2 regions of the Bacillus safensis genome follow, and region 2 is predicted to be linked to the other one. Evidence: riboswitches for the same ligand, from Rfam matches in the RefSeq annotation. Region 2 holds a riboswitch; the other holds the start of a gene.
The links. A riboswitch is a leader RNA that binds a small molecule or an ion and turns the genes downstream of it on or off. The one in region 2 is predicted to bind glycine.

Region 1: it holds a riboswitch for glycine, as region 2 does, so the genes downstream of both, gcvT (glycine cleavage system aminomethyltransferase GcvT) here and AAYR28_RS18420 (amino acid permease) in region 2, are expected to answer to the same signal.

Annotation. Positions count from the first base shown of each region.
Region 1 is NZ_CP154909.1:2,212,916-2,228,648, forward strand. Features, by position in the region: gene AAYR28_RS11295 (lipoate--protein ligase family protein) at 1-722, opposite strand, end outside; gene AAYR28_RS11300 (rhodanese-like domain-containing protein) at 942-1,322, shown strand; gene gcvPB (aminomethyl-transferring glycine dehydrogenase subunit GcvPB) at 1,368-2,828, opposite strand; gene gcvPA (aminomethyl-transferring glycine dehydrogenase subunit GcvPA) at 2,821-4,167, opposite strand; gene gcvT (glycine cleavage system aminomethyltransferase GcvT) at 4,184-5,281, opposite strand; glycine riboswitch at 5,385-5,479, opposite strand; glycine riboswitch at 5,483-5,589, opposite strand; gene AAYR28_RS11320 (DEAD/DEAH box helicase) at 5,843-7,513, shown strand; gene AAYR28_RS11325 (YqhG family protein) at 7,528-8,325, shown strand; gene AAYR28_RS11330 (anti-repressor SinI family protein) at 8,509-8,673, shown strand; gene sinR (transcriptional regulator SinR) at 8,707-9,042, shown strand; gene tasA (biofilm matrix protein TasA) at 9,110-9,910, opposite strand; gene sipW (signal peptidase I SipW) at 9,968-10,540, opposite strand; gene tapA (amyloid fiber anchoring/assembly protein TapA) at 10,593-11,120, opposite strand; gene AAYR28_RS11355 (DUF3889 domain-containing protein) at 11,420-11,698, shown strand; gene AAYR28_RS11360 (YqzE family protein) at 11,733-11,927, opposite strand; gene AAYR28_RS11365 (competence type IV pilus minor pilin ComGG) at 11,987-12,370, opposite strand; gene comGF (competence type IV pilus minor pilin ComGF) at 12,367-12,894, opposite strand; gene comGE (competence type IV pilus minor pilin ComGE) at 12,806-13,120, opposite strand; gene comGD (competence type IV pilus minor pilin ComGD) at 13,104-13,550, opposite strand; gene comGC (competence type IV pilus major pilin ComGC) at 13,543-13,836, opposite strand; gene comGB (competence type IV pilus assembly protein ComGB) at 13,853-14,893, opposite strand; gene comGA (competence type IV pilus ATPase ComGA) at 14,874-15,733, opposite strand, start outside.
Region 2 is NZ_CP154909.1:3,576,190-3,591,922, reverse strand. Features, by position in the region: gene AAYR28_RS18440 (MFS transporter) at 1-523, shown strand, start outside; gene AAYR28_RS18435 (shikimate dehydrogenase) at 618-1,520, opposite strand; gene AAYR28_RS18430 (MFS transporter) at 1,539-2,720, opposite strand; gene AAYR28_RS18425 (LacI family DNA-binding transcriptional regulator) at 3,166-4,185, opposite strand; glycine riboswitch at 4,450-4,529, shown strand; gene AAYR28_RS18420 (amino acid permease) at 4,694-6,040, shown strand; gene AAYR28_RS18415 (DUF3169 family protein) at 6,088-6,768, opposite strand; gene AAYR28_RS18410 (helix-turn-helix transcriptional regulator) at 6,765-6,971, opposite strand; gene AAYR28_RS18405 (NUDIX hydrolase) at 7,142-7,765, shown strand; gene AAYR28_RS18400 (DUF4188 domain-containing protein) at 7,777-8,259, opposite strand; gene AAYR28_RS18395 (PadR family transcriptional regulator) at 8,264-8,815, opposite strand; gene AAYR28_RS18390 (hypothetical protein) at 9,007-9,909, shown strand; gene AAYR28_RS18385 (beta-glucoside-specific PTS transporter subunit IIABC) at 10,238-12,097, shown strand; gene AAYR28_RS18380 (glycoside hydrolase family 1 protein) at 12,102-13,568, shown strand; gene AAYR28_RS18375 (PRD domain-containing protein) at 13,599-14,447, shown strand; gene AAYR28_RS18370 (RapH N-terminal domain-containing protein) at 14,545-15,723, opposite strand.

The sequences.
Region 1 (15,733 bases), 1.4 Mb from region 2:
TCAAACCCTCTTTTAAACGCAGCACGCGCATCGTCTATTGTACATGTTCGGTCTGAGATTTCATTGATGGCAACCGCTTTGTTTTTAAAGCTTCGCTGCATCCGCTCTCTCACCCGGTCGTTTGGATAAAGGAACAAATCGAACAATTTGTCCTCATCAAGGTCAATTAAAATAGATCCATGCTGGAGAATGACACCTTTTTGTCTCGTCTGAGCACTGCCCGCTACCTTTCTGCCTTCTACAACAAGCTCGTACCAAGAAGGGGCATCAAAGCATACAGATGATCTTGGGTTCTTTAAGCTTTCCTTTTCTTTATCTGTACGAGGAATGGCAAAATACGCATCGAGTCCCAGCTCTTTAAAGCCCTCTAAAATGCCTTCTGAAATAACGCGGTACGCCTCTGTCACCGTCGCTGGCATTTCTGGATGTTCCTCTGACACAATCACGCTGTAGGTCAGCTCCTGGTCATGAAGTACTCCCCGTCCTCCGGTTGGTCTGCGGACAAATCCAAGACCATATCGCTTGACGGCTTCTAGGTTGATTTCTTTTTCAACGTTCTGAAAATACCCAACAGATAATGTCGCCGGATCCCATCCATAAAAGCGGATAACAGGCGGGATGAGCTTCTCGCTATGCCAATAAAGCAAGGCTTCGTCCATTGCCATGTTAAAGGCAGGGTCTTGGTTTCCTGAATCAATGAAACACCATTTCTCTTTTTGCATATAAAATCCCTTCTCTTTTACGTAGTCAATGATAGATGATGGTGGTGACCACCGGTTTTCTCTCTTCATCAGTCTATCAAATAGGGACGGAATTGAAAATAATTCTTACCATTTATGATGACAAGTTTCTTATGCTTTACTATAATAGTATTTGTCTAAAACGTACCATCAGACAGGCTACTGTGCTGATGCTCAAGAAGGAGTCGAGTTGTATTGTCAATATTCAACTATATCGTCCTCTCACTTTGTGGACTTTTCGTTCTTTATTCCATCGGCAGCTACATTTATCAGCAGCGCATTATGAAAACGCTGACGGAAGAAGAATTTATTAAAGGTTACCGCAAAGCCCAGCTCATTGATGTGAGAGAGCCAAATGAGTTTGAAGGCGGACATATTTTAGGGGCAAGAAATATCCCCCTTTCCCAGCTAAAGCAGCGTAAAAACGAAATACGTCCTGACAAGCCTGTTTATCTCTATTGTCAAAATAATTTTAGAAGCGGAAAAGCAGCCCAAACTTTACGTAAAAATGGCTGCCGTGAGATTTATAATTTAAAAGGCGGCTTTAAAAAATGGGGCGGCCGCATTAAAACGAAGAACTAACTAAAAAGACTCTGGGAGCATGATTCCCCCTGAGTCTTTTTTTCTTTATTTTCTTTCAAAAACGAGAACTGGATTCCGTGCGGCCTTTGTTTCATCCATACGTTTGACAACCGTTGTATGCGGCGCTTCCTGCACCACTTCAGGATTCTCTTCTGCTTCTTTCGCTATCTGAATCATTGCTTCGATGAATGCATCAAGTGTTTCTTTTGATTCTGTTTCAGTCGGTTCAATCATGATACATTCCTCTACATTGAGCGGGAAATAAATCGTTGGCGGATGATAGCCGAAATCAAGTAATCGTTTGGCAATATCCAGTGTCCGCACACCTAATTTTTTCTGACGTTTACCTGAAAGAACAAATTCATGCTTACAGTGACGATCAAACGGCAAATCATAATGAGCACTTAAGCGGCGCATCATATAGTTCGCATTTAACACGGCATTATCGGTTACAGCCTTTAAACCGTCTGGCCCCATAGAGCGGATGTACGCATAAGCTCTGACGTTAATGCCAAAGTTGCCATAGAATGGCTTCACGCGCCCAATTGATTCTGGACGGTCATGATCAAAGTAAAAACGGCCTTCCTTCTTCACAAGCACCGGCTTTGGCAAATACGGAATCAAATCCTTATTGACGCCAACAGGACCTGAGCCAGGACCTCCGCCTCCGTGCGGGCCTGTAAAGGTTTTATGAAGATTTAAGTGGACAACATCAAATCCCATATCTCCTGGTCTTGCTCTGCTTAAAACAGCGTTCAAGTTGGCTCCGTCATAATAAAGCTTACCGCCCGCTCCGTGAACGATTTCAGCCATTTCTAAAATATTCTCTTCAAAGAGGCCTAGTGTATTCGGGTTTGTAAGCATTAAAGCAGCTGTTTCTTCATTAACAACGCGGCGTAAATCTTCTAAATCAACAAGCCCGTTTTCGTCAGATGCGACGGTAATGGTTTCAAATCCAGCGACTGTCGCAGATGCCGGGTTCGTTCCATGAGCAGAATCAGGCACAATGACTTTTGTACGCTGATGATCTCCCCTTGCTTCATGATACGCACGGATCATCATGAGTCCCGTCCACTCGCCATGTGCTCCTGCCGCAGGCTGTAATGTCACAGCGTCCATTCCCGTAATTTCTTCAAGATGTTCACCTAGATCGTATAGTAATTCTAATGCACCTTGCACAGTGTCTGCCTCTTGTAGCGGATGAACCTGTGAGAACCCTGCAAGCCGTGCAACCTTTTCATTAATCTTTGGATTATATTTCATCGTGCATGAGCCAAGAGGATAAAATCCGGAATCGACCCCATGATTGCGTCTTGATAATGCTGTATAATGACGCATAATATCAAGCTCAGATACTTCAGGAAGCTCAGCATCCTCATCACGGATGTACGTCTCATCAAATAAAGACGGGATCTCCTGTTCAGGTACATCTAAATCAGGCAGGCTGTACCCTATTCTTCCTTCTCTAGATAATTCAAAAATAAGCAGCTGATCTTGTTTATTCATGGCGATCCCCCAATTCCTTGATAAACGTATCAATTTCTTCTTTTGTTCTTAGCTCTGTCACGGCTACAAGCATGTGCTGCTGAAGCTCTGGGTAGTCTAGCCCCAAGTCGTAGCCGCCGATGATTCCTTTTTCAAGCAATCGTTTATTGGCTTCTTTCACAGGCTCCTGTAACTTGATCACAAATTCATTAAAATGAGCCCCTTCTACATCCGCCTGCAGTCCATATTTTTCTGCCTGCGTCTTGGCATAATGGGCTTTTTGCACGTTTTGATAGGCGATATCTTTTATGCCTGTTTTCCCTAGTGCCGTCATGGCAACAGAAGCAGCTAATGCATTTAATGCTTGGTTTGAGCAAATATTTGACGTCGCTTTATCTCTTCGAATGTGCTGCTCACGCGCTTGAAGGGTCAGAACAAATCCACGAACACCATTTTCATCTTCTGTCTGCCCGACTAAACGACCTGGCACTTTTCTCATCAACTTTTTCGTCACAGCAAAATATCCGCAGTGAGGTCCGCCAAATGCAGCCGGGATGCCGAACGGCTGCGCATCACCAACGACAATATCTGCCCCGAGTTTTCCAGGCGGCGTCAATAGTCCGAGTGCGAGGGGATTGCTAGAGACAATGAATAGGCTTTTTCCTTTATGTGCAATGGGTTCAATGTCTTTTAACGGCTCGACTACACCAAAAAAGTTTGGATATTGCACGAGAACTGCTGCTGTATCATCGCAGACCGCTTTTTCCAATGCAGCTAGATCTGTCTGCCCTTTTTTCGCAGGCACTTCAACAACTTCAATGTTTTGTCCTTTGGCGTATGTTTTCAGCACCGCTCTTGATTCAGGGTGAACCGTTTCAGAAACAACCACTTTTTTCTTCTTTGTGTGTCCCGCAGCGAGCATTGCCGCTTCAGCCAGTGCCGTCCCGCCATCATACATCGAGGAGTTGGCAAGATCCATACCAGTCAGCTCAGCAATCATTGTTTGAAATTCAAAGATCGCTTGCAATTCACCTTGCGAAATCTCCGGCTGATAAGGTGTATACGCTGTATAAAATTCAGAGCGTGAGATCACATGATCGACAATGACAGGCTGGTAATGATCATATACACCTGCACCAAGAAACGATGCATAGGAAACTGTATCCTTATTCTTTGCAGCTAGTCGGGATAATTCCCTGACAAGCGCTGTTTCAGATGCGGCTTCTTTGATGTTGTATGCTCCTTTGAATCTAACTTTCTCTGGGATATCTGAAAAAAGCTCATCAATCGACTGAACGCCGATGACATCCAGCATTTCTTTTTGATCTTGCTCTGTTTGCGGCAAATACCTGTGCTTCATCCTCTATTCCCCCTCGTTATTTGGCTCTTTTATAAAATGGTGTTGCGACGATTTTGGCTTTTAGACGTTTTTTGCGAACTTGTACTTCCACCTCTGATCCAAGCTCCGCCTCTGAGGTTTCGATCAAAGCAAGCCCGACATTTTTCTTTAATGTTGGGGATTGAGTGCCCGTTGTGACAATCCCAACCTGCTTTTCTCCTGAAAAGACTGGATAATCTGTACGCGGAATCCCTTTATCAATCATTTCAATGCCGACAAGCTTTCGCTTCAGTCCCTCTTCTTTTTGTTTTTTAAGTGCTGCTTTTCCGATAAAATCAGCTTCTTTATCCGTTTTGACAGCAAAACCAATTCCGCCTTCTAATGGAGAGATATCCTTTGTCAGCTCCTGGCCATAAAGCGGAAGTCTTGCTTCAAATCTTAAGGTGTCACGTGCACCGAGTCCGCATGGAATGAGTCCTTTCGGCTGCCCCGCTTCTAATAAAGCTGACCAAAGGTGGACCGCATCTTCTGACTGGCAGTAGATTTCAAAGCCATCTTCCCCTGTGTAGCCTGTTCTGGAAACGAGCACTTCTTTATTTGCGACCTCAGCTTTTGATAAAAATGTAAATGGCTTAAGCGATGTCACCTCTTCACCCGCCACCTCTTTGATGATGTCAGCTGCAAAAGGTCCTTGAAGCGCTAGCAAGGCGGTTTGATCAGACATATTTTTGATCAATACATCATCCTTCTCTTGGTGCTTCAAAAGCCAATCCACGTCTTTATCGATATTTGATGCATTGATGACAAGCAAATAGTGATTCTTTTCTTTTTGGTAGACGAGCAGGTCATCTACCGTTCCGCCATCTTCATAACACATGGCTGTATATAGTGCTTTACCGTCTGTCAGCTTAGACACATCATTGGTTAATAACCTTTGTAAAAATGGAAGGGCATCTTGACCTTTGACGTCCACCTCACCCATGTGAGACACATCAAAAAGCCCTGCTTTTGTTCGAACAGCTTCATGTTCTTCTTTAATGGAAGAAAATTGGACAGGTAATTCCCAGCCCCCGAAGTCAATGGTTTTTGCGCCAAACGTTTCATACGCATGAAAAAGCGGTGTTCGTTTCAACATCAATCGTTTCCCCCTTTTTTCTCACAGTGCAAATGCAAGCTGAATTTTCAGAAAAAAATCACAGCAAAAAAGGACAGAGCGCTCCCTTTTATCAAAAAGAAGTCTCTGTCCTTGCACCTGAAAGTTTACAGCACAATATCATTGTGCGTTTTCCCCTTTGGTGGTTTGCTAAAACCCTTAAGCAAACACTCTCCAGAGTTGCGTCCGGTAAGAGTACTTTTGCCTGAGAGATTCACTGAATCATTCAGCTTGCTCCTTCGGCGCCTGCCAGTGCAAAATAACCGCCAAGTCTCTCCCCATACCATCATCCGCTCATATTTTTCACATTTATTGGACATACTATCAAAATGGGTGACTTATTTTCTAGATCACTTATCAACATCCTACCATTAGAAATGGATGAAGAGCAACAGAAAAATCATTAACATTTTTAAAATAACCCTTCGATATCGTTCGCTTTTATTCATATATCTAGTCTTTTAGAGACCTCCAAAAAAATGAAGCGTTTAAAAACAGAACAATTTCATCAGATCCTACTAGAAAGAAAGGCAGGCGACCACATTGAATATTCAAACGATTTTTGATCAGGAATGGGCAAATGAATTTCAGCAGCGGCTTTCAGCAGACGGCCCCTGGGCGAACTGGGATATGTATCGTTTAGCGACGCAGGTTCAAAAAGTCACAGCCATTGATTCATTCGAGGGACTGCAAGCTCCCGCGCACCTGCCTGCATTCACACCTTTAAAGCACCAGCTCGAAGTAGCCAGAAGAGTCGTAGAAGAAATGAATGGGAAAGCCATTCTAGCAGATGAAGTGGGACTTGGAAAAACCGTAGAAGCAGGACTCATTATCAAAGAATACATGATTCGTGGACTTGCCAAAAAGATTCTCATTCTCGTCCCCGCCTCCCTTGTGTCTCAGTGGGTACAGGAGCTGCGGACGAAATTTTATATTGATGCTGTTGAACAAAAAAAGAGCTATGTGTGGGAGCAGTGTGACGTTGTCGTTTCCTCTATTGACACAGCCAAAAGACAGCCGCATCGAGACACGATTTTATCGATTGCCTACGATATGGTCATTATCGATGAAGCACACAAACTGAAAAACAATAAAACGAAAAACTATGAATTTGTGAGAAACCTGAATAAGAAGTTCTGCCTGCTGCTGACAGCCACTCCTATTCAAAACCGGATTGGAGAAATATTTAATCTTGTTTCCCTTCTGAAGCCAGGCCACCTAGGAAATGAACATCAATTTAAAGATCTCTTTGCCAAAAAGGACTTGCAGCTTGAAGACCATGACCGATTAAAACAGCTCGTCAATAAAGTGATGATTCGAAACCGAAGACAAGACACAGGCATCGAGTGGACAAAACGGCATGTCAAAACGATTTCCATTGATTTCTCTCCGACAGAACAAGCATTGTATGATGAAATCTGCAAGCTGAAAGAGAATCCGTCTTATACAAAGCATATGTTTTCCATTATGACCTTGGAACGAGAATGCTGTTCAAGCCGTGAAGCAGTTTATATGACGATTAAAAAAATGCAGGAAGAAGAAAAGCATATTCTCGGATCTTCTGCTATAACGCAAATCATGGAGAAAATTAATCAAGTGGAGCAAAACTCAAAGGCGCTTGAAGTGGTCAAACTCATTCAGCAGTTAAATGAGAAGGTCATTATTTTCACCGAATACCGCGCCACACAAATTTATTTACAATGGTTTCTACAGCAAAATGGCATCAGCTCTGTGCCATTTCGGGGCGGCTTTAAGCGGGGCAAAAAAGATTGGATGAAAGATTTATTCAGAGAAAGGGCGCAGGTGTTAATTGCGACAGAAGCTGGCGGCGAAGGGATCAACCTTCAGTTTTGTAACCAAATCATCAACTACGACCTCCCGTGGAACCCGATGCGTTTAGAACAGAGAATTGGACGTATCCACCGCCTTGGCCAAGAGCGGGATGTGCACATTTACAATATGTCAACAAACGGAACAGTTGAAGAGCATATTTTAAAGCTTTTATATGAGAAAATTCAGCTGTTTGAAAACGTCATAGGCGATTTAGATGATATTTTAACGAGAATTGATATTGAAGATGTCGAAACAAAGTTGCATCAAATCCTCTTCCAGCATGAATCAGGCGGAGACATGAAAAAGAAATTAACCCAGTTTGCTTCTTATTTAACTGAAGCACAAACACCACTTTTAGAAAAAAGACAGCAGGGCTCATAAAGGAGAGTTGATCAATGGAGCAGCATGACATTCACACCTTTCTTCTCCGTTTTTTCAAGGCGAATCAATGCAGCATATTAGAAGAAAGTGCAGGACATATGACCGTACAGCTGACAATCGAAATGGATAAATTAATTATGAACCGTCCTTTTTATTGGCACTGGCTTGAAAAAACTGGCGGTGTACCTGAACCGCGGCAGTTGACATTCATCACAGATCAAAAAAAAGCGGGTGATACGACCAGTGGTGAATTTATCCATTTCGGCTCCCCACGGTTATTTCAAATATTTGAGGCGGTCAAAGAGCAGGGCCGTTTTATCCGGCTTTATGAACGAGTCAGCCCGCTCACGAACAACCAGATCGCCCTTGAGCCATGGCTTGGTCTCAATGTAAAAATCTCTTATCTGGCAGACCGGAAGAAGGATAAGCTTTTATCATTAGGCCTTCATCTCATTCGCGGAGAAGTCATTGAACAATTTCAAGAGAAGCTGGAAGCTCGTGAGCTGTCATCTCAAATTCCCGATTATTGCTTTACGATGAGTACAATGATTAAGCCAGAAAGCGGAATCAAACGGCTCTACAGCCTCATGGAGCGTTATGCCCATGAAGAGCCAGATGACTGGGCAGTTCGAGCCGTTCAAAAATGGAAGGAAGACTCCGAACTTTTAAACCAATTTTATGAAGGGACTTCAGACACATCTGTAGAATATGAAATAGAAAGACAAGCACTTAAAACTTTATATGAACCAAAAATCAGTCTTACGATTGAAAATGGCGGACTTTTTTACTTACAGCAAAAAAGAGGAGGTTGACTCATGGTCCCCCTCCCCTTTTATGTGACATACAATTTTCGATCAGTCTAAAGCAAAGTTTGTCTGTTTGTATTGGGCGGAAACATGACGCAAGCAAACTATGAGGTCTTACCACCTATGTCTTTCCATTTCATGCGTTAAGTGCCTGAAATACATGATTCAGTATTTTAGGAGGGTATTTGTATGGAAAAGAAAACGAACAAATTAGACAGTGAATGGATTCAATTATTACGCGAAGCTCGCAAGGCAGGACTAACAGTTGAAGAAGTCCGTCATTTCCTCAAATCAAATGAAAAGTCCTCTGAGTCTCCCCCTCTGGTAAGAAGTCATTCTATCAAACCTTTCTGAATGTGCTATAATATCGAAAGGAAGGTGATGACATTGATTGGCCAGCGTATTAAACAATACCGCAATGAAAAAGGCTACTCACTATCAGAACTGGCCGAAAAGGCTGGGGTAGCGAAGTCTTATTTAAGCTCAATAGAAAGAAACTTGCAAACAAACCCCTCCATTCAATTTCTTGAAAAAGTCTCCGCTGTTCTGGACGTCTCGGTTCATACACTTTTAAACGAAAAAGATGAAACCGAATACGATGGTCAATTAGATAGTGAATGGGAAAAACTAGTTCGAGATGCAATGACATCAGGGGTTTCGAAAAAGCAATTTCGTGAATTTTTAGATTATCAAATCTGGAGAAAAAAGCAAGAAGAGGAGTAAAGCGCACGTTTTAGCGCATACTCCTCCAATTGCTATGCAGACCTTGATATCAGCCTAAAGACTGGCTTTATTTTTTATCTTCGCTGTGTGCTTTTTCGTTTTCTTTCACGTAGCCTTTTTCATCCGTATGCTTTTTTGGATTGATCGTTAAACCATTCCACTGAGTCGCTTCGAAGGAAAGATCAATTTGAATCGCATCGCCTTGGTATTTATTTTGGATATAGTGACCAGCTTTATCCTTCGTCTGGTCATTGATAAATTCAATGATCATTTCCACTTTATCGTAATCAAACGGATTCTTTGGAATGCCGTCATACTCTGGAGCCACTGTTCCATCAACAGTTGCTACATTAATTTTCCCACTTTCATGTAAAAACTTCTCATCGACGGCATGACGAAGCTTTTCAAATGCGGTCTGATCCTGTTTTGACGTTAATTGATGCAAGTCAAGCAGGTTTGCATGGTCTAAAATAATATTTTTCGGATAACCATTTCCACCTTCGGCTCCAACCGTAAGAACACTCACCTGAAACTGGCTGAGAAATTCTTCAGCTGTATTTTTACCGCCATTCTTCGCGGAAGATCCATCTGTAAACTGGCTATAATCAAGACTCATCAGCACTTGGTTTATCGCTAATGATCCCTTATTATCAAAATGAAATTCTTTCTTGATCCGATCACCAGGTTTTAAGTTCGCAAGGTTGATGGCGCCGGAGTTCTCTTTAGCAGATAAATCCAGCTCTCCTGTTGAGTAGACCGCGTTTGCCTTTTCAATATCATTAAACGCCGCCCATGTTCCCCCGCCAATTAATGCAAGACCTAAAGCCCCTGATAATACACCTAAACGAATTGATTTCTTCATTGCCATGAATAATAAACCCCCTAATTTATTGTTTTATTGAAACCTGATTAGGTTACAAACGATTTAAGCTTGTTCCTCTTTCATATGTACATCAGCCGTGTGTCTACGATGTTTCGCTGCGCCCACAAAATGAATGGTTGAATAAACGAGCAGCATGACACCTGGTATGATAAGGAGTAAAGCAGTTCCAGCAGATGTCCCTGCATACGAAAGAAGCTTACCCGCATAAGGAATGTTCACTCCCATATACTGCGCAGTTACCTGATCCGCTTTTACCAGCGTGCCGTCCTGATACATATTGTTGTCACCCTTCGTCTCAAACGCTTTATATGCACCCTTTCCCTTCACCCCAACAATTCGGTGGGTCACAAAGGACTGATCCTGCTTTGTTTGAAACGTAATAATATCTCCTTTTTTGAGCGTCTCAGGTGAGGCGACCTGTTTTACGACAATCAGTGACCCAGCTGAAAATTCTGGTTCCATCGAACCTGATAATACTTGCTTCAATTGATAACCGAAGATCTGAGGTTCTCCTCCTGTTGTTCTTGATGACAACACGACAATAATAGAGGCTATCATCACCGTGAACACCATCACATAAAGAATACTCCCAGACATCTTCATCCATTTTTTCATAACCCCTTCTCCCCTTCGCCTATCATTTTTTCCCTTTAAAAGACAGCTCCATTCAGGACGCCTTTTCTTGACACTTTGAGAGCACCATCGGTTTCGACCAAAAGTACGCCTGATCAGATGCGCCAAACCCTTTAGGATAATAGATTTTAAATGCATAGCTTCCATTTGTTTTTGCTTTTTCTGTCGTGACAGTCGCTGTTTCTTGCGACAACAGGGACTTTATGGACCCCTTTTCAAGAATATGACCATCTTGTAATGGCTTTTGATCATTTCCTATTTTATGTAATTCCCACTTCCATTCAGAGTGCGCAATAGGCTGTCCACTATTTTTTAGTGTCATGCTCAGTTTTTGAGGTGCGCAGACTGTTCCTTCGATCATCGTTTGATCGATAAGCTCCAATTGACTTTCATCCCATTTTTTAGGCTGACAATGCTGATCTGTCTGTTCAAAATTTTCACATGTTTTCATGACAAAGTTTTTGTGCTCGACATCGTTAAAAGAAGCATTCGTTGGTGTCATGATGGAAGACGTCAAAATCAAACAAATGGCACAAAAGAGTACAAAGAGCGACTGTTTCATTCATTCCTTCAACTCCTTGAACTTTTGTTCTTTAAAAAGAACGATTATATACAGTATAAGGAAATACCTATAAAACCCAAAACGTCAAATTAGTCCATTTTGTTCTTAAACAAGAACCATTACGAGAAAATTCTCCCATTTTCTCATTTTTTCACCATTTTCAATATTTTTTTGTGTGACATTTGTACTTCTTAAAACTTACATAAAAATGTAGGATTTGGTCAGGATATGAAGAGGTGAGGTGATGTTAAGTGCAATATGGAAAAATCATAATCATGCTCAGTTTACTGCTGAGTCCTATGATGCTAGAGTTCAAACCCGTTGATGCGAGAGGTTTGACTGCCGCCGCAGATCAATGGGAAACGCGGGCAGTCAAAGAAGCAAAAAAAAGATACCCGCTAACGCAAGTATTATTTAAACAAAAAGTATGGGACCGCCACCGCGATAAGGAATCTGTGAAGCAGTATCATATTACCTTAAAAGACCATACAAAGGAATTTGGGGTGTTTGTCACCATTTCCTATAATCCTTACTCAAACAAGGTGAATAAAGTGATTGTTGTGGAGGAATACAGCTAAAACGGCATAGAAAAACCGCCTGCTGGGCGGCTTTTTACTTTCGTTGATGGCGCTGGCGTTTTTTAAGCATCATGGATAAGCCAAACGGCAGAACCCCAAATAAACGCTGTGAAAACGGCGGTTTCGTTTCCATTTTTTCTTGTTTGTGTTCCTTCCGTTCGTCACGTGGTGTATTCATATATTTAATGATTTCCTGCGTCATATATTTTACATAGTCATTTGTTTTCAAGCACATTCACCTCTTCTTCCTTCAAGTCTTTCCAGGAAGAGGATGATTTTATACACTGGCTAATCAGGATTTGCCCATCTCATGATTTCACCGGTCTTCCAATCCAGCATCAGTTCACGCTCATCGGATAAACCATCTTTTGTTTTCACCTTCACCAAAACAAGGACAAGTTTTTTCTTAAGATCGCATTTCATCCGCTTCAATGTCACACGGCCTTCTTCAGTATCAATATGGGTTTTCTGTTTCGCACAAATACGTTCTACTGTGCTGGCAGCTTGACTCACACCCACCCTAAAAAGCTGCTGTTTTTTATAAAAGGAAATCGTCAGCTCTGCACTTTTCAGTTCTTTTTGAAACCCCATCGTTATTGCCCCTAGGATCAAGAGAAAAAATAAAATCGCCGCAAGTGCATGCGGATAGATAAACCCTTCCTCTCTTTTCACGATTTACGAACCACTCCTTTATATGTGAAAAAAACGGCTTCATACACTTTACCAGATCCATCTGTGACTTTCAGGATGGCTCTATGCTGACTCGTTCTCACTTGAAATTGTTTCACCTTATGCAATAAAGGAAGATGCCCAGCTTGATCCGTTCGTTTTCGAAGCATCTCTTGATATGGCTCAATCGTTACCACTCGCCCTTGATCAGAAATATACTCTAACGCTTTTCCACCTTTCACTGATTTCACAGCATCTGCACGACTTAATTCCTCATCTAATTGCAGGACAGTCTGTTTCCACTCCATTTGGGAAAATCCGTTGATGTCTTCAAATGGACGAGCTTTCTCCGCTGCTGAAAAGATCAGTCCACAGCCAAAAGAAAGAAATAGAAAGAGCTGCAACTGCCACAAAGCTTGTAAAAGGGTAAAAGCTTTGTCATCGCTCCACATGCTGAAAGCATATGGTCTCTTTTTTTTGTACTTTGTATGAAACACATCCCTTCTGTTTACGCCAATTGAAAACATATGTGATCTCGCCTCTCTTCTTTTTGATGGAAGATGTTGTCCCATTTATGAACGCTTCATTCATCTGTTCATGTAAAATCTGATAAGCTTCAAGCTTGGCTCTCACTTCCTTTTTCCCCATCATGAGTTTTTCATAGGCTGGCATGAGCACTAGGGCAGCAAATAGAAAGAGATGACAGGCAAACAGTGTTTCAAACGTACTAAATCCTCTATTGTTTTTGAACATGGATTCGCCCGCTTCCTAAATAAATCGTCAGTTTATACGTTTGACTGCCAAATTCGACAATGAAAGATCCACCACTGCTTGGATGTCCGTTTGCATTAAAATAGATACCTTGCGAGAATGTAGAAGTTTTGATGCTGCCCTTTTTATGTTGATATGAAGCAATGACTTCGTTACTCTTTTGGTCTATTACCTGATAAGATACATGCGGCGGATGGATCCCAACATGTACACGTGTTTTTTTGATAAATGCAGTATATGATGCCAATTGAAGATCTTGTTTCATGATGTTTACTTGTCTTTTGGCTTCAGCGTTTTCTATTATTTTTGGGATTTTCCCTCCCATGATCGACAATACAATCGATAAAACAAGTAAGATCATCAGCTGTTCAATCAGGGTAAAACCCTTCTCATGTAAAAATAATTTATTCATGCTTCACGTTGCCGTTTTGAATGACAATCGCTTTTCCATTAGGACAAGTTAATCCCTTTTTGACATAACCTTCTTTTTCTAATTCAGCTAAAGATGGCGTCTTCCCATCATGCTCCAATTCATATGCCATCACTTGTGTGCTGACCATTGATTTAAGCCCTTCACAGCCCTTTGCCTGAATCGCTTGGTGATGACGTGTGATATTCGGTATGGTAATGAGTAAAAGAATGGATATTACGAGCATGACTATTAACATTTCTAACAGGGTAAATCCTTTATCATTCATGTCTCTGTCCTCCTTCTTACACTTGCTCCATTAGTTGATACATTGGTAAAAGAATAGATAAATACACGATGAGTATAAGAAGTGCTGTTACCCCATAAATAACTGGCTGCAGCCAAGAAATCCATTTTTCAATTTTTAGCTCTGCATTCTCTAATAGAAATTGGCTGTACGTGTACATTTCTCTCGCAAGCATTCCGCTGGCTTCACCATGCTTGATAATGGCTGCAAAATGTTTTTCGAAAAAAGGAGACACGCTTACTTGATGGGCCATGCTTTCTCCTTTTCTTAACTCTTCCATCATTTGTTCACCTATTTCTTGAAGAAAAGGCAGGTAGCTTTGCTGTTTAAAAGCTTGCAAACCTTCGTACATCGATAATCCAGCTTGAAGCAGTCCGCTGAGCTGAAGAGAAAAAAGGTACGTATGCATCAGCTGCATCCCTTTATATAAAAAAGGCAGCTTACTCATCACCCTCAATTTCTCAAGGGTCGACTTTTTCCTAAAAAAAACAGCATAATATCCAATAAGACAGATACACAGACAACTAGTGATGAGCAGAAAAGCATGAAGGAATTGAAATAGTCCAAACATCCCTTGAATCAGCCAAGACATGCGGGTATCCATTGATGAGTACAAAACAGAAAATTGAGGAATGATCATTTGCTGAACGAGTACCAGCACGACCAAAACCGTGAAGATAAGGAAAAGCGGGTAACGTAACATACGTTTAAACGTGTCTAACTGTTTGATTTTTTTCTCTAAAAAACGGGCGCTTTGTTCTAAAGCACGGGCTAGACTGCCATGCTTCTCAGAAAAACATAGTATAGCGATGACTTCCCGCTGAAAATGGAGTCTCTCCAGCACTACATAAAAAGGCTCGCCTTCGTGAAGCCACTGAATACCTAGTTTTAATTGCTGCCGCTGTTGTTTTGATAACTGGATATTCACCATCACTAATGCCTCAATCAATGTATATCCAGCCTGAATTAATTGAGCCAGTTTTGATAGGCATTCAGCTTGGTCCTTTTTAGACCATACTTTAGAGACTCGCTTCTTCATAAACCCAGCGATGATAAGTGTTTTTTGATAAATAGCCGAGTGCCACTCCTTTACGAATTAATCTTTGCAGTGTTTCATATGACGAGTGAGCATATTCTCCTTTAGCCTCCTTGATACACTCACCAAGCTCTTTTCCGAACAGCAGTTCAAATACATTTGTTCGTCTGATTGGTCGATTTAATTTACAGTAAAGCTGACATCTTTCTCCGCAAAAAGGACAGGTGAGCTCGATTAATCGCTGCGCAGCAATTGCAACCATCGTTTGCTCAAGTTCATTCATCGTGACACCAAATTCAAGCATGCGGTAAAGGGCTCCTTTTGCATTTTTTGCATGGAGCGTACTCAATACTAAATGGCCTGTCAGTGCTGCTCTAATCGCCGTTCTGGCCGTTTCAGCATCTCTTATTTCTCCTAGCACAATCACATCTGGATCATGTCTTAATATAGCGCGTAATCCAGCGGCATACGTGATGCCGGCTTTTTCATTTACTTGAACCTGCAGCACTTCTTCATTCCTTGTTTCGACAGGATCTTCAAGGGTAATAATATTTCGGTTGAAATTCTTTTTTGCAAACTGGATCAGTGAATAGAGGGTTGTTGTTTTCCCCGAATTGGTTGGCCCAGTAAATAAAATGAGTCCATGCGAGTGGTTTAAAAAGGATAATAATCTGGCTGAGGCTTTCGGAAATAATGATAGATGTTTAATTTTCGGAACATGATCCTGCGGTAAAATTCTAATCACTAAGCTCTCATCATTCACTGTCGGCAAGGTAGACATCCGAATAAACACTTGACCGTTTCTTAGCATCACAGCTAGTGAACCATTTTGCGGCCTCCTTT
Region 2 (15,733 bases):
TGGACTGTATGCGCTGCCGCAAATTTGGCTTCCTACGTACGGTGAGGCCATCTTGGGGATGGCATCGGGCAGTGCTGTAAAACTGCTCAGTTACTATAGCATGGGCGGGCTGCTGTCTGTCGTGATGCTCGCGTTTCTGCTTCGCCGCTTTGTCCGTCCGGTCACTGTACTGCTGATCTACCCCATCATTACACTTGTTTCCATTTGTGTGCTCTTGGTCGTGAAATCCCCAGTCATAGGAACCGTCAATGCGTTTGTATTGGGATTTTCAACCGCAGGAGTTTTTCAGCTGACGTTAACTGTGATGGCTGAATTCTTCTGGAAAAACAAAGGGACGATGACAGGGATTATCTCTACAGCGGGCGGCGTGTCGGCTATCGTCATCCCAGTCGTAACAGGTTTAATTCAGAGTCACGCGTCCATTTTACAAATCTTTATGTTCGATGCAGTGGTGGCTGTTGCGGCCATTATCGGCGCACTGTATATCCTGTATCGATACCGTCAAATCATGATACATGATTAAAAAAAGACGACCTCCGCAGGAAGTCGTCTCAGCGTGTAGAGCTGAAAACAAAGGACTAAAATGATGATCATTTTAGCCCTTTGTCTTTTTTATTTTAGAAACGGTCATTTTCAAAAAGAATTTGTTTTACTTGATCAACTGGCATATCTTCACCAGTAAAGAGTTTGTAAGCAAGTGCACCTTGCCACAGCATCATTCCAAGACCGTTAATGGTTTTGGCGCCAGCTTCCTGTGCTTGCGCAAGAAGCTTTGTTTTTTGCGGGTTGTATACGACATCTGTCACGATCAAATCTTCACGAAGTACATCAAGTGTATCATCGATAATGCTGAGTTGATCCAGTGGTTTCATGCCAAGGCTTGTCCCATTTGCCAGGATTGCACTTTCTGCTACTTCACGGCGGAACGCGTCTTTGTCTTCAAGTGGGAAAATGTTTGCTTTGACACCGAATGATTTCATTTCGTTGTTGATGTAATTTACATTTTCTTCTGCTTGAACAAAGTATTGATCATTACGAGCAAAAATACTAATTTCACGAATGCCGGACTGTGCAAGCTGAATCGCAATCGGAGTCGCAGCACCGCCAGAGCCAACGAGAGTGACCTTCTTACCAGCTAATTCAACACCATGTTCAATCAAGTTTCTTACATATCCAAGACCATCTGTGTTGTAGCCGATGAGCTTACCATTCTTGTTCACTACAGTGTTACTTGCACGTGTATATCTTGCAGAATCATCTAGTTCGTCTAAGTAATCTAGTACTTTCATTTTGTTCGGCATAGAGACGTTAAATCCAGCTGCACCCATTGCTTTCATACCATTTACGGCTGCTTCTAGTTCATCATTCCCTACTTCAAATGCAAGGTAAGCATAGTTGAGACCTGTTAGTGTATAGCCAAGGTTATGCATACGTGGTGAAAGGCTGTGCCCGATTGGTGTAGCAAGAAGACCAACTAATTTTGTTTTCCCATCAATATTACGTTCATGTATGTTTGTCATGATTGACATCTCCTTTAATTATCTAAATAATTTTTTCATGCGTCCAAGAACAAAGACCGCTAGTAATATGCTAATAACTGCGATGATCATATCGAAAAATAACGTCATTTTAATATCGTACGTGCTGACCAATCCACTTGTAATGAGCGGCACGAGTATAAACGCTGAGCTTGCCGCAATGTTAACATAGGATGAAGCCGTTGCTTTGTTTGTCGGGAACAATTTCATCATAATACTCATCGCCAGTTGGAAGATTCCCGCTGTAAATAGTCCTAAGAAGAAGGTGCTGACAATGACAATGCTGTAAGTTTCAACTTGGAATAGTGCAAGCATCGCAAGGAACGCCCCAATTGGATAAATGATCGCCACCATAATCGGTGAAATGAATTTATCTAAGACGATCGAAAGCAATAGAACAGATACCAGTGCACCAATACTAAAATAAGATAGAAGCTGTGTAGCTTGTTCTGTGCCAAGTCCGATTAATTTTAACCCGAGCTGCGGAAGCCATGTCTGCCATACGACAAACAATGCAGTCGATGTGAATCCCATCAGTACAACAGCTAAACCTTCGCCAAGCATTTTTGGTTCTTCTTTCAGCTGGTCCTGTACTGGAAGAGCGTCTTGTGAAGAAACTTGCTTATGGTTCGGGAATGGCATAAAGATTAAGTAAATCCCTACAAGTAAATAAAGAAGCCCTAGTCCAAAGAACGCCCAGCCCCAGAAGATGTCATGTGCCACTAGGAATGCCAAGATAAATGGAAGAACAGTCGCCCCAATGGATACAGACGCTTTTACTAAAACAGAAGCCGAACTTGCTTTTTTCGGAAATGACTCTGACAAAGCAGGATAGGTTCCTGAATCAAGCAGTGAGTTGGCAATACCTGCTGATATCGCAAAGATAAATGCCAGTGTATAACTTGTTGTCGTTGGAATACCGATTAAGAATAATAAGTAAAGAAAATTTCCTGTAATAATGACAGGCTTACGTCCCCAGCTGTCGGCTAACCGGCCTGAGAAAAAGAGCGCAATGAGTTTACCAATTCCGATCGCCGATACAAGCAAGCTGATTTTCGGAATATCCACATGGTAGCGTTCAGATAAGCTGTCCATGTTGGAAGCTACAATAATATTGATCATGCCAAGCATGAAGTAGTTTAAATACATGCCAAGTGACGATTTTATATAAGGATTTTTCATGTTCCCACTCCTATATTTGAAACCCCATTTAAGGTCAAATTCTTTGTATACCCTTTGTTATTGTTTCCTTCAAAATAAATAATATGAAGCCCATCACAACACCCCTTATGTGATTGATGAAAAAATAATGAATATTCATCTGTTCTTCAATCAAGTACATCGTTCTACTAAAAATGAAAAAATAATAAAAGCCTTGATTAGGAAGTGAAACTTCATGATTTGATCAGAATCATAAAAAACCACTTTTAACTGTTTTTGATAGAAATGATGATATGACGAAATAGGTATAACGATATACTAAAAGAAGCAACGAGATAAATATACTCCTGCATTTTAAATGTGTCAAGTTTATGACTTTGTGATTTAAAAAAAGAAAAATGAAACAAAGAAATAGTTGACTTGATCAATAAAAAAAGAGAATTGCTGCACACAATTCTCTTTTTCATCATGATGGAGAGGTTTCTCTAATATGAAGTTGAGGCTTTAAAATCAATCGCTGCAGCTCTTCATCCTGTTCGTTCATTTTATGATATAAAAGGTTCGCTGCTTTTACCCCGATGGATCGTGGGAAGGAGGAAACAGTGGTGAGCGGCGGATGATACATTTCTGCTTCAGGAACATTATCGAATCCAACGACATCGATATCTTCACCAGGCTTGATGCCCCGTGCTGACAGGGCTTGAATGACCCCAAAAGCGAATAAGTCACTAAAACAAAAAATAGCAGTAGGGGGCTCAGGCTGATCCATCACTTGGGCAAGTGCTTCTTTCCCGCCTTCACGAGTAGGTTCTATATCAATAATAAGAGAATCATCAATCGTCACATTTTCTTCGTCATGAGCTCTTTTGAAACCTTTCATCCGCTCAATCCAAGTCGAAGAAGTCTTGATGCCGCCTAAAAAAGCGATGCGGCGATGCCCTTTTTGAAGAAGATGATGAACCGCCATCCAAGTACCTTGTTCATAATCAACACCGACATAGTCACATTGCACATCTGATAATTCACGATTTGCCAGTACTTTTGGGGTGCGAATTTGATTTAATTGTTTGACCGTTCGAGCAGAGCTTTTCGAAGCTGGGTTTAAAATAATCCCGCCCACTCGGTGCTCTACCATGGTGGAAATGAGCCGCTCCTGTTTATCGACACTGTCAAAGGTCGTACCAAGTAAAACAGTATAGCCCAGTGACTCAAGCGTGGTTTGTACGCCAATTAAAAACTCCGAAATAAAGGTGTTAGAAATATCCGTCACAATCACACCCACGATATTTGAGCTTTTTGACCGCATGTTGGCAGCAACGCGGTCGTATACGTATCCTAATTCCTCCATGGATTGCAGTACTTTGTTTCGAGTGGCTTCAGAGATTCTAGGATTATTTCGAACAACGAGTGATGCCGTTGAAGTCGAGACACCGGCATGCTTGGCGACTTCCTGTAATGTGACACGCTGCTTGTTCATTTTTTTCATTTATCTTCACCAACTTCAATGGATTGCCTAACTTTGTTCATCATCAAGAGGGATTTCTCTATCAGACGAGCCGAACATCTTTTGATTTATTATACATGAATCAGGGGGGATTGATGAAGTGAAGACATATGAGTAACGCCGTAAATCATAAAAGATTACCATTGACAGCTTTCAGATTGAGGCGTAAAATATGAAATTATTCAGAAATAGCAACATTTTAATTAAATAACGAAGGCTATGAATGCTGTGGGTCACACTATAGCAGGAGCAGCTTCTGGAGAGACCGCATGTATGTGCGGCGCCGAAGGGTTCACAATCTCAGGCAAAAGGACAGAAGAGTACGAAATATTGTATTTGTGGTGCATGGATGATGCCGTGTATGACTTTTCTCTATTTTGCTATTCTTTTATGACCGTGAGATTGGAGCGCATCCAATCTCTTTTTTTATGGACTTTTTTAAAGGGTTCATTATTTCAGGATAAGATCGTGTCGTAGGAGGGTGTTAGCATTGGCACAACAAGAATTAAAACGAGATTTATCAAACCGTCATGTACAATTGATTGCCATTGGCGGAACCATTGGAACCGGGCTGTTTTTAGGATCCGGAAAGGCTATTCAATTGGCAGGCCCTTCAATCATTTTTGCTTATTTAATTGTCGGGATGGCCATCTTTTTTGTCATGAGGGCACTCGGAGAATTGCTTTTATCGAAGGCAGGCTATCAGTCATTAACCGATATTGCAGAGGACTATCTCGGCCCGTGGGCTTCCTTTGTGACAGGATGGACCTATTGGTTTTGCTGGATTATGACAGCGATGGCGGATGTCATTGCGGTCGGTGTGTACGTGCAGTATTGGTTTGACATCCCGCAGTGGATTCCTGCCATCATTTGTTTATTGATTTTACTAGGATTGAATCTATTAACGGTGAAGCTTTTCGGAGAAATGGAATTTTGGTTTGCACTCATTAAAGTAATTACGATTCTATTATTGATCGGGGTTGGAATGGTTCTTTTAATCATTGGTTTTCAAACAGATGCCGGACCGGTGACAGTAACGAATTTATGGTCTCATGGCGGGTTATTCCCGAATGGTGTCACAGGTTTCTTATTGTCATTCCAGATGGTGATTTTTGCGTATGTGGGAGTTGAACTGGTCGGTGTGTCCGCAGCAGAAACAGCCAATCCGCAAAAAAACATCCCTTCTGCGATTAATAAGATTCCATTAAGAATTCTATTTTTCTATGTGGGAGCGATTTTTGTCTTACTATGTATCAACCCATGGACTGAACTCAGCGCATCAGAAAGTCCTTTTGTGAAAACCTTTGGACTCATTGGGATACCAGTAGCAGCAGGGCTCATTAATTTTGTTGTGTTGACGTCTGCGGCATCAGCTTGTAATAGCGGCATGTTCTCGACGAGCCGTATTCTGTATAATCTTAGTCATCAAAAGCAGGGTCCAGCTTCCTTCGGACGTCTGAACAAGCATGCTGTCCCAAGCAATGCCCTGTTTGTTTCGACGATTGTGGTATCGGTTGGAGCTCTTTTAAGCAAGCTGATTCCCGAACAAGCCTTTGGTATTGTGACAACGATCAGTGCCATTTGTTTCATTTGGGTATGGAGTATTATTTTAATTAGCCATTTGAAATATAAAAAAACACGGCCTGAATTGCATGAAGCATCTACCTTTAAAGCACCTTTCACACCTTTTGTGAATATATGTGTTTTGGTTCTCTTCGCTGCGATTCTAGTGATCATGCTGTTTGCAGATGCAACACGCCCCGCGCTCTTATTAACGCCGGTCTGGTTTGGTTTCTTACTATTGATTTATGCACGAAAGAAACGCCGCGCGTCATAATGAACGGAAAAAGCACAGCCTTTGCATTAGGCTGTGCTTTTGTTCATTTAACGATTTCTAATCTTTAGCACATAATTTGCATTCAAAATGATCAAAACAACACCAATGACCATGATTGAGAAAAGCTGAGAGTGATTGGCTCCAAGGGAATACACAATCAAAATAAACATGGCGCCGGTCAATAGAACATTCATCATTTGATACGTGTGAAACAGTCCGCCAAGCATCACATGCTTTTCGCCTTCGTCTGAAATAGCGAGCAGCTTTTTACTATAATCTTTGTCAGATGGACTTGGCAGGTTGCGATTAGGGTAGACAAGCTTTAGAACAGATATCGCTATATATGAACTGATAATGGAGACAATAAATAAAGCAGCATTGACGAGAATCAACCAAATGGGCTGCTCGGTGACGATCGCGATACCGATGGCAACAATGGAAAAAATGGTACTTACCGTATTGGCTAAAGTCAAATCAGTAAAGGTCCGATATTGTTTTGCCTCCAGTTCATCCTCTTCATCTCCAGAAACCGAAAGAGATACTCTTTTTTTCATACGTGAAATCCCTGAAAAACAATAAATAATCAATAAAATCGTCAATCCACTGATGACAAGAGTGGCTTCAAATGCAACATCAAGAAGTGTCATTTCAAATTCGGCTGCCAGCAGACAGTAAGCGCCGAGAAAGCCAAGGAGAGCACCTAAGAGCATTTTGTATACAGTTTTCATGAGAGTTCATCCTCCTCGAATAGAAAAATACGTTCAATGGGTTCCTGAAAAATTCGTGAAAGCTTAACAGCGAGCAATAGAGACGGCATTAACTCATCTCGTTCCATTAAGCTGATGGTTTGACGAGAGACCTTTGCACGCTTTGCAAGTTCAGTTTGGTTTAAACCATCTCGCGCACGAAGCTCTTTTAACCGATTTTTCATTCTGTCACCTCAATTTTGGTTGAAATCTTTCCTTGATTGTAAAGCATTATATTCATTTTGACAAGTAAAGTTGTCAAAATGATAAAAATAATTGTCAGAAAGATCATCTTTATTGAAAAGGTGAACCATGATACGCTAAAGGAAAGAGAAACAGAAAACAGGTGATGTCCGTGTTCATTGATCAATTAAAAAATGACTTACATCAATCACAACCGTTGTTCATTGGAGAAGAGACAGCGTTCAAAGCAGCAGTCCTTATCCCTTTGGTGCAAGTAAATGGAGATTGGCATATATTATTTGAGGTCCGATCGTTGACCATGAGAAAACAGCCGGGGGATATTAGCTTTCCTGGGGGCAAGCTTGACGGCAGCGAAACTGCACAGGAAGCTGCACTGCGAGAAACACATGAAGAGCTGGGCATTCCGCCAGAATCGGTCGAGATCCTTGGACAGCTCAGTCCTTATATCGCTTCTCCATCTTTTGTGGTATACCCATATGTCGGTATCATTGATGAGCAAAAAGTGAAACACTCCTTTAATCAAGAAGAAGTAGAGGAGACTTTTACCGTGCCTCTATCATGGCTCAGCCAATATGAGCCATACTTACATCATGTATCCGTTCAGCCAACACCAGGAGAGGACTTCCCTTATGAAAAAATCATGAATGGTGAAAAATACAGCTGGGGAAGCCGTTCGATTGAGGAATGGTTTTATGATTACGAAAACTACACCATATGGGGATTAACAGCCCGCATATTAAAGCATTTTGTGACCGTTACAAAAAGAAATTCCTAGAGAATCGCTCTCTAGGAATTTGTTGTATTCAGACGGTCCTTCGCTGTTTGTTGACCTTTACTTATTGAAATAGGGGATTTTGCTTGGCTCAGTCCGTAGGAAGGCATGTTCACGTAGATGGATTCATACGAGCCGGCTTGAATTTGGTACGTTTCATGATAAATTCCGACGGCGTCATTATTTCGTGTTCTTTGGTTAAATTCTTTCCAAGCAGCCAAATGCTTCTCCATCTTGGCATAGGCAAGGAGGTCATCTGTTGATTTCCAATATTGAATCATCGCTGTCGTGCGTAATCCAAAGTAATTCTCTGTCCCAAGAAAGCCAAGCTCATCTTGATGGGTATACAGCTCCTTGATCATGCCAGGCATCGCCATGAACACAGGCAGCCATTGATGAATGGCCCAGCGTTTGTTGATCCTCATTCCGATGATGAACACAACAATCGAATCAGAATTGTCCGTTGTAAATCTACCCGCACGTATGTCTTTTTTCATTCATTTACCCTTCCTTCTTCATCGAATGGAATGTGTCCACGCACCAATCAATTCCTGCTTGAGCCACTCTTTTTCCATAATCTAAAGTAAACAGCCAATACTTCGCATCCGCTTCATCTGGATAAAGCTCTTGAATGTTTTGTTCAATTGAAACATAAGTTTCATAACGAATACGAAGCTGCCGCTCATAATCCTGTAAAAGCACTAGTTTCTTCTCAAACGAAAGATATTGACCAAAGAATAACTTTAATAACACCTCATTACGCTCTGTTGGTAACTGATCGAGCGGCTGCGCCAGCCACTCTCTTAACGTATTCAGTCCTTTTTCAGTCAAATGATATTCCCGCTTGTCTGAGCGGCCAGAAGCAGCAGCAGGTGAAACTTCCGCAAGGCCTTCCTCGACTATTAACTTTAAAGCTGGATAAATTTGTCCATAACTGATTTTCCAAAAATGATGCAGGCTTCTATCAATTAATTGCTTCACTTCATACCCTGACTTACAATCAGTCGTTAAAATACCTAAAATCGCATACGTCGTATCATTGTATTTTTTCATATCAGCACACCTATCTAAATGATATATCTTTTAGATATATAATAAATGATGTGAAGTGGCAGATACAAGGGGTTGTTGAAAAATAAATTCGATAAAGGGAGTGGATATTTACCTGATTTTGCTAATCAGAGAGGTGAATCACTCATATATATGGATGATCTTTCATCAGATTATATATTGGAGGGGTACGTATGAGTAAATCGAAAATCTGGTTTGTGGCTGTCCTGACGGTATTAGTCCTTGGTGCAGTCAGCTGGTCAGCCTATCAAGCAATCGGAAAAAAGAGTGCATTGAATCAATCCTACGCCTTTGCGCAGAAAACAAAAGAGGGCGTGAATTGGTTTAAGGTAACGGAGAGAAAAGGGAAAGTAACCGGTCACTTGAATGAAACCATTTTAGAAGAAAGTCCGGAAATGCATTTTGATCCGAATTTATTTAAACATAAATATCAATTAACTGGAAAAGCAATTGAAAACGGTTATGAATTTGAAGTGAAGCGAGGAAAAGATTCGGTGATGTATGAAGTACATGTTGCTGGAAAAGATCTCTCTGTGAAAAAACAAGGTGAAAACAAAAGCATCACATACAAAGCAGTTGATCAAAAAAAATTAAATGCGTATCAAAAAGCCATTCAAGATCGATATGATGAGTTAATTGATGACTCAGAAACTAGATTTTATGATTATTTAAGAGACTACATCAAGAAAGTAACAGGTGCTTATGGTTATCTGTATACTGCGGAGGATGGTACATACCAACTATTTCTACAAGTAAAGCACATGCATATTGAGTCTGAATGGTCAGGGGCCTTTCTAATGAGAACAGTTCCAGGGGATGGTGGTGAACCTTATAAAGAGACGAAACATAAAGCGGGTGGTGTTTCTGATGGAATCATGTTTGATATCAGTACCTATCCTCAAATCGAAGAGCACAAAACTGGTATTATCGTAGGCTCAACGAATCGAGGTGCAAAATCAATAAAACTTCCTCTGAAAATAGCAGGCGGCATCGTAGAATTTAAACCAGTCTCAAAGCAGGAATATCAAAAACAATCTGAAGCATTTAAAAAGCAGGCAGAAGAAAAGAAAAAATAGATGATGATAACCAGATGAATGAATAAATTTATCTGGTTTTTTATAATGAAGATAGTTATTGGTGAAAAAAAGAGAGGAAGGCAAACGCTTCAACTAATTAAGGAAAATGAATTTGGGTCTATAGACCTTAATAATTTTTAGAAAAATAAATGTTGACGCTTTCATATAATCAATATATACTAAAAACAAATCCAATATGAATAAATTAGACATGTGACTGGTCATGCAGGCAGGATCTAAAAACGATGAATTTCTTTTATTTGTCGTTTTAGGTCCTTTTTTTATTGCCAAAATATAGGTCTCGTGTATGAGAAAAGGGGGAGAAAAAATGGATTACACACAAGTTGCCAAAGACGTTTTACAGCATATAGGCGGCAAAGAAAACATTGCGCACCTTGAGCACTGTTCAACAAGACTTCGCTTCACGCTAATTGATCAGAAAAAAGCAGATGTACCAGCACTAGAAAAAACACCAGGTGTCATAGCTGTCAGAATGTCAGGACAATGCCAAGTGGTGATTGGGAATGACGTCATTGAAGTGTATCAAAAGGTAACAAGTTTAATAGGCAGCAGCTCATCAAGCCAAGACGTGCCATCCAATCAGCCAAAAGAAAAGAGAAAAGCAGGCACAGTCCTGTTAGATTTTATTGTCGGTGTCTTCCAGCCTCTTGTACCAGCTATCGCAGGCGGAGGAATTTTAAAATCATTTCTTCTCCTTTTCTCTTTATTAGGCTGGATGGATGCAAAGGGACAAACCTATCAAATACTGAACATGGTAGGTGATGCACCACTTTACTTTCTGCCTTTATTAGTTGCTGTAACGACGGCGAATAAACTAAAAGTAAACCCACTGGTCGCATTATCAGCAGTCGGTGCGCTCCTTCTGCCGAACATGACAGCAATGCTTACAGAAGGTGCGCAATTACTGTCATTCGATGTAAAAAATATAGCTTATGCGTATCAAGTGTTTCCGGCAATCCTTTCTGTATTGCTTTACGCGCAAATGGAAAAATTCTTTACGCGGTTTTCACCAAAACCAATTCGAATTTTCTTCGTTCCGATGATGTCATTGGTCATTACTGTACCAGTTACGTTACTTCTGTTAGGACCGATTGGTTTTACAGCGGGGCAAGGCTTTTCATCTATTATTCTTGCGATGTTTAATACGGTAGGCTGGGTAGCTGTCGCAATTTTAGCAGCGGTCCTCCCATTCATGGTTGCTTCAGGCATGCACAAAGCAATGGTCCCTTATGCAGTCACAACGATGGGAACCCTTGGGAAAGAAGCGCTTTATTTACCGGCATCACTTGCGCATAATATTGCGGAAAGTGGAGCGTGTTTTGCTGTGGCACTACGCACAAAAGACAAGGTACTCAGATCAACAGCCATTTCGGCAGGGATTTCAGCCTTTTTTGGTATCACAGAGCCGGCGTTATATGGTGTGACACTTCAAAATAAGCGAGTCCTTGGAAGTGTTATGATTGGTTCGTTTGTTGGCGGAATTTTCATTGGTTTAGTTGGTATACAAGCCTTTGTGCTTGTTGGCCCAGGATTAGCAAGCATGTCGATGTTTATATCAGATGAACTTCCGCGAAATCTGATGTTTGCTATCATTGGAGCAGTCATTTCATTTATTGTCGCATTTATCGCTGCTTTTGTATTAGGTAAAGATCGAACAGTAGAAGAAAAGACAAAGGACCAAGCTGCATTGGCTGAACAAATTGGAGCAGGAGAAACTTTCAAAAGCCCTGTGATTGGTCAAATGATCTCTCTATCTGAAGTAAAAGATGATATTTTTTCTTCAAAGGTCATGGGAGACGGAATTGCCATTGTACCTTCAAAAGGAGCACTTTATGCACCAGTAGATGGTGAGGTGACCTTGCTGTTCGAAACAAACCATGCGCTTGGTATGAAAACGGACCAAGGGGTTGAAGTATTATTCCACATCGGCATTGACACTGTTCAGTTGGAAGGACAGTATTTCTATCCAAAAGTGCAGGCAGGAGATCGTGTTCAAGCAGGAGATTTATTGATTGAATTTGATCTAGAAAAAATCATGGAAGCAGGATATGATCCAGTAACACTTGCTGTAATCACAAATACAGATCAATATGATATTAAGGTACAGCCATTACAAGAGGTCAATCGTCAAGATACATTGATGGTTGTTACACAATTAGGAGGCTAATCATATGACAAAAATCAAAGGTTTTCCAAAAGGATTTTTATGGGGCGGTGCCATTGCGGCTAACCAGGCAGAAGGCGCCTGGAATATAGATGGAAAGGGACCGTCTGTTGCAGATATTGCAATGTACCGTTCCAACTTGAGTGTAGAAGATTATGAAGGTCATCTTGCTGTTACCACTGAAAATATAGATCGTGCAATGAAAGATCCAGACGATAAAAAATATCCAAAACGCAGAGGTATCGATTTCTATCATCACTATAAAGAGGATTTGGCTCTCTTTGCAGAAATGGGATTTCAAACACTTCGGATTTCTATTGCATGGAGTCGTATCTTCCCTACTGGAGAAGAAGCGGAACCGAATGAAAAAGGGCTTCAATTTTATGATCGTGTCTTTGCAGAAATGAAAAAACACAACATAGAACCGATCGTGACTCTCTCTCATTATGAAATGCCTTTAGCGCTTAGTGTGAAATATAATGGCTGGGTTGAAAGAAAAGTCGTTGATCTCTTTGTTAAGTTCGCCAATGTATGTTTTGAACGATATAAACATGATGTGAAATATTGGCTCACCTTTAATGAAATTGATAGTATTCACCGCCACTCTTTCATTACAGCAGGAATTATTCCTGATCGCTGCCCAGAAGGAAAAGTGGAAGAAACGGTGTACCAAGCACTTCATCATCAATTTGTCGCATCTGCTATCGTAACAGCAGATTGCCATCGCATCATCCCAGGCAGCCAGGTAGGATGTATGCTGACAAAATTGACAACGTATCCGCATACGTGCCACCCGAATGATGTGGAACAAGCTTTGAAACAAAACTTAGAAAACTATTTCTATGCAGATGTTCAGGTATTTGGCGAGTATCCGCCACTGATCAAGCGCATGCTTGAGAGAAAAGATATTCATATTCAAATGGAAGCAGATGACCTTACCATTTTAAAAGAAAACACAGTAGATTTTATCTCATTTAGCTACTATATGTCTTTAACGGAGTCAGCCCAAGAAGGATTAGAAGAGACAGAAGGGAACACAATTCGCGGGGTTAAAAACCCTTACCTTCCTTCAACTGACTGGGGCTGGCAAATTGATCCGGTTGGTCTGAAAATTTCTTTGATCGAATTGTATGATCGTTATCAAAAACCTCTTATCATTGTCGAGAACGGCATGGGTGCAAAGGATGTAGTTGAAAGTGATGGCTCTATCCATGACGACTATCGTATTAACTATTTTAAAGAGCATTTCCGTCAAATGAGAGAAGCGATTGATGAAGGTGTCGATCTCTTTGGATATACGAGCTGGGGCTCGATTGATATTATTAGTGCAGGTACATCACAAATGTCAAAACGCTATGGCTTCATTCACGTCGATCAAGATGATGACGGGAACGGGACATTAAAACGATCTCGAAAAGATTCATTTTATTGGTACCAAAAAGTCATTGAGACAAATGGTGAATCGCTTGATTGAACACCACAATCATGAAAACAGGTGATGACGATGTTTAAAATCAAAAAAGTTTTAAACTCGAGTGTGGTCCTGGCTGAAGATCAGAACCAACAGGAGATGGTATTGTTCGGCCGAGGAATTGGCTATGGACAGAAACCAGGTCAAATGATAGAAGAGAAAAAAGCAGACCAAGTCTTTATGTCAGTTGATAACATGAGAGCAAAAGAATTTCTTCAACTGTTAGATTCAATGCCTCAGGAGTTTATCGATTTAACTCAGCACATCGTCCAATACGCAGAAAAACGTTTAAACTCAACTTTAAATTCAGGTGTTTATTTTACCTTAATGGATCATTTGAATTTTGCAGTGGAACGTCATAAAAAGAATATTAATATTACGAATCGCGTGTATTGGGAAATCAAAAACTACTATACGGAAGAATTTGAAGTAGGGAATTACGCACTTGAGTTAGTCAATGACACATTGGGCATACAATTACCAAAAGAAGAAGCTGCTAATATCGCCTTTCACTTAATTAATGCATTAGGTGAAAAATCCGATTCGAAAGATGGTATGAAATATGCCAAGATGATCGGGAGTATTGTCAATCTTGTGCGCTATACATTGAATATGAAAATGGATCAAGAGAATATTCATTACAGCCGGTTCATTACACATGTGAAATTCTTTGTAGAAAGATTTTATGCTGATAAATTATTATCAGATCAAGAAAATGAGTTGTTTGAACAAATTGCACACTTATATCCTCAAGCGATGGATGTTGCTTTTAAGATCAAAGACTATATTAAACAGGTGCATAGTATCGTCATTCCTAATGATGAGCTTACTTATCTTGCGGTACATATACACCGCCTCATATCTTATCAGCAACTAAAATAAATGTTGAACCACTTGCCTTGATGAGGCGAGTGGTTCTTTGTATGACAAATATTTTTATTAAGTTCCGATAGGACGTTCTGTTGTACCAGGATTTTCATCATTTAATGAATTGAAAGCCCCTGTTTGTCCTAAAACAACGATGGTTAAAGCGATAATCAATAAACTCATTTTTTTCATATGAATTCCCCCAGTCAATGATAGGATGTTTCATGCGATCAGCTTCCTTTAAGAAGAGATAGGCTTGATGAATTGCTCCCAGCTCTTCAAAGTGTTTTGCAGCTAATGCACTTAATTCACAGGCTCCTTCAGCATCCTTTAATTTTTTAAGAATGCTGATTTCATCGAAACAGGCTTGAGCTTTTTGAGCCATATCTTCAGTGAAATATAGATGGTAAAGCAAATTCATTTTTGCTGTATAGATGGGACACTTCTCTGATTCATGTTTTTGATTCACCAATTCGAAGTAATAGAGAGCTTGTGTCCTTTCATCGATAGAAAGCAGCTCTTTCATTAACATGTACATGGAGTGATGAAAGTAACACGAAGAGAGATAGTCTTCATCACTAAGAGCCTTTTCTAGGGCATCGATACATTTTTTTGATTCGCCAGCTTCGGCGTACAAAATGCTGATATTATGATAAAGCTGTGATGTTAGAAAATGATCGTTGAGACTGTCTGCGATGTGTAATGCTTTTTTGTAGTAGTCTTCTGCTCTTATAAAGTGACCAATGTCCATATAATTAGCAGCGGCGATGACAAAGGCTGCAGCTAGTCTTCTCTCATATCCTTCATGACTTTTGAAAATATCAATAGCATTCTGAATGTAGTGTAGAGAAATCAGGCTTTGACGAAGCAGCATATATAAGTTGGCGATTTTCGTATGGAATTCTGCTACTTCTATTTCATCAGGAATGTGTTGTAGTTTTTTCTCGGCAATTTTGAACAGTCCAATGGCTGATGCATAGTCTCTTTTATATGAAGCGTAAAGGGCTTTGTATAGGTAAAAATAGTATTCAATTAAGTCGTTTGTTTTAGAGGGGCAATCTGGTTCTGTCTGTTCCTTCAGTTTTGTACCTCTTCGTTCATATAACATGAGCTTATACTTGCCTTCTAGCAATGAGTAATAGGTCAAGACCTCCTGATTCTCTTCCATTTTTTGAAGTAATTCTTTTAATTCTGTATACATTGCTTTTGCACTGTGTACATCATGCTTGCGAATTGCAATTCTCCAATCATTTAAACGATTCCCCACCTGTTCAGCAGAAATGATAGCCATGGAAATTTCA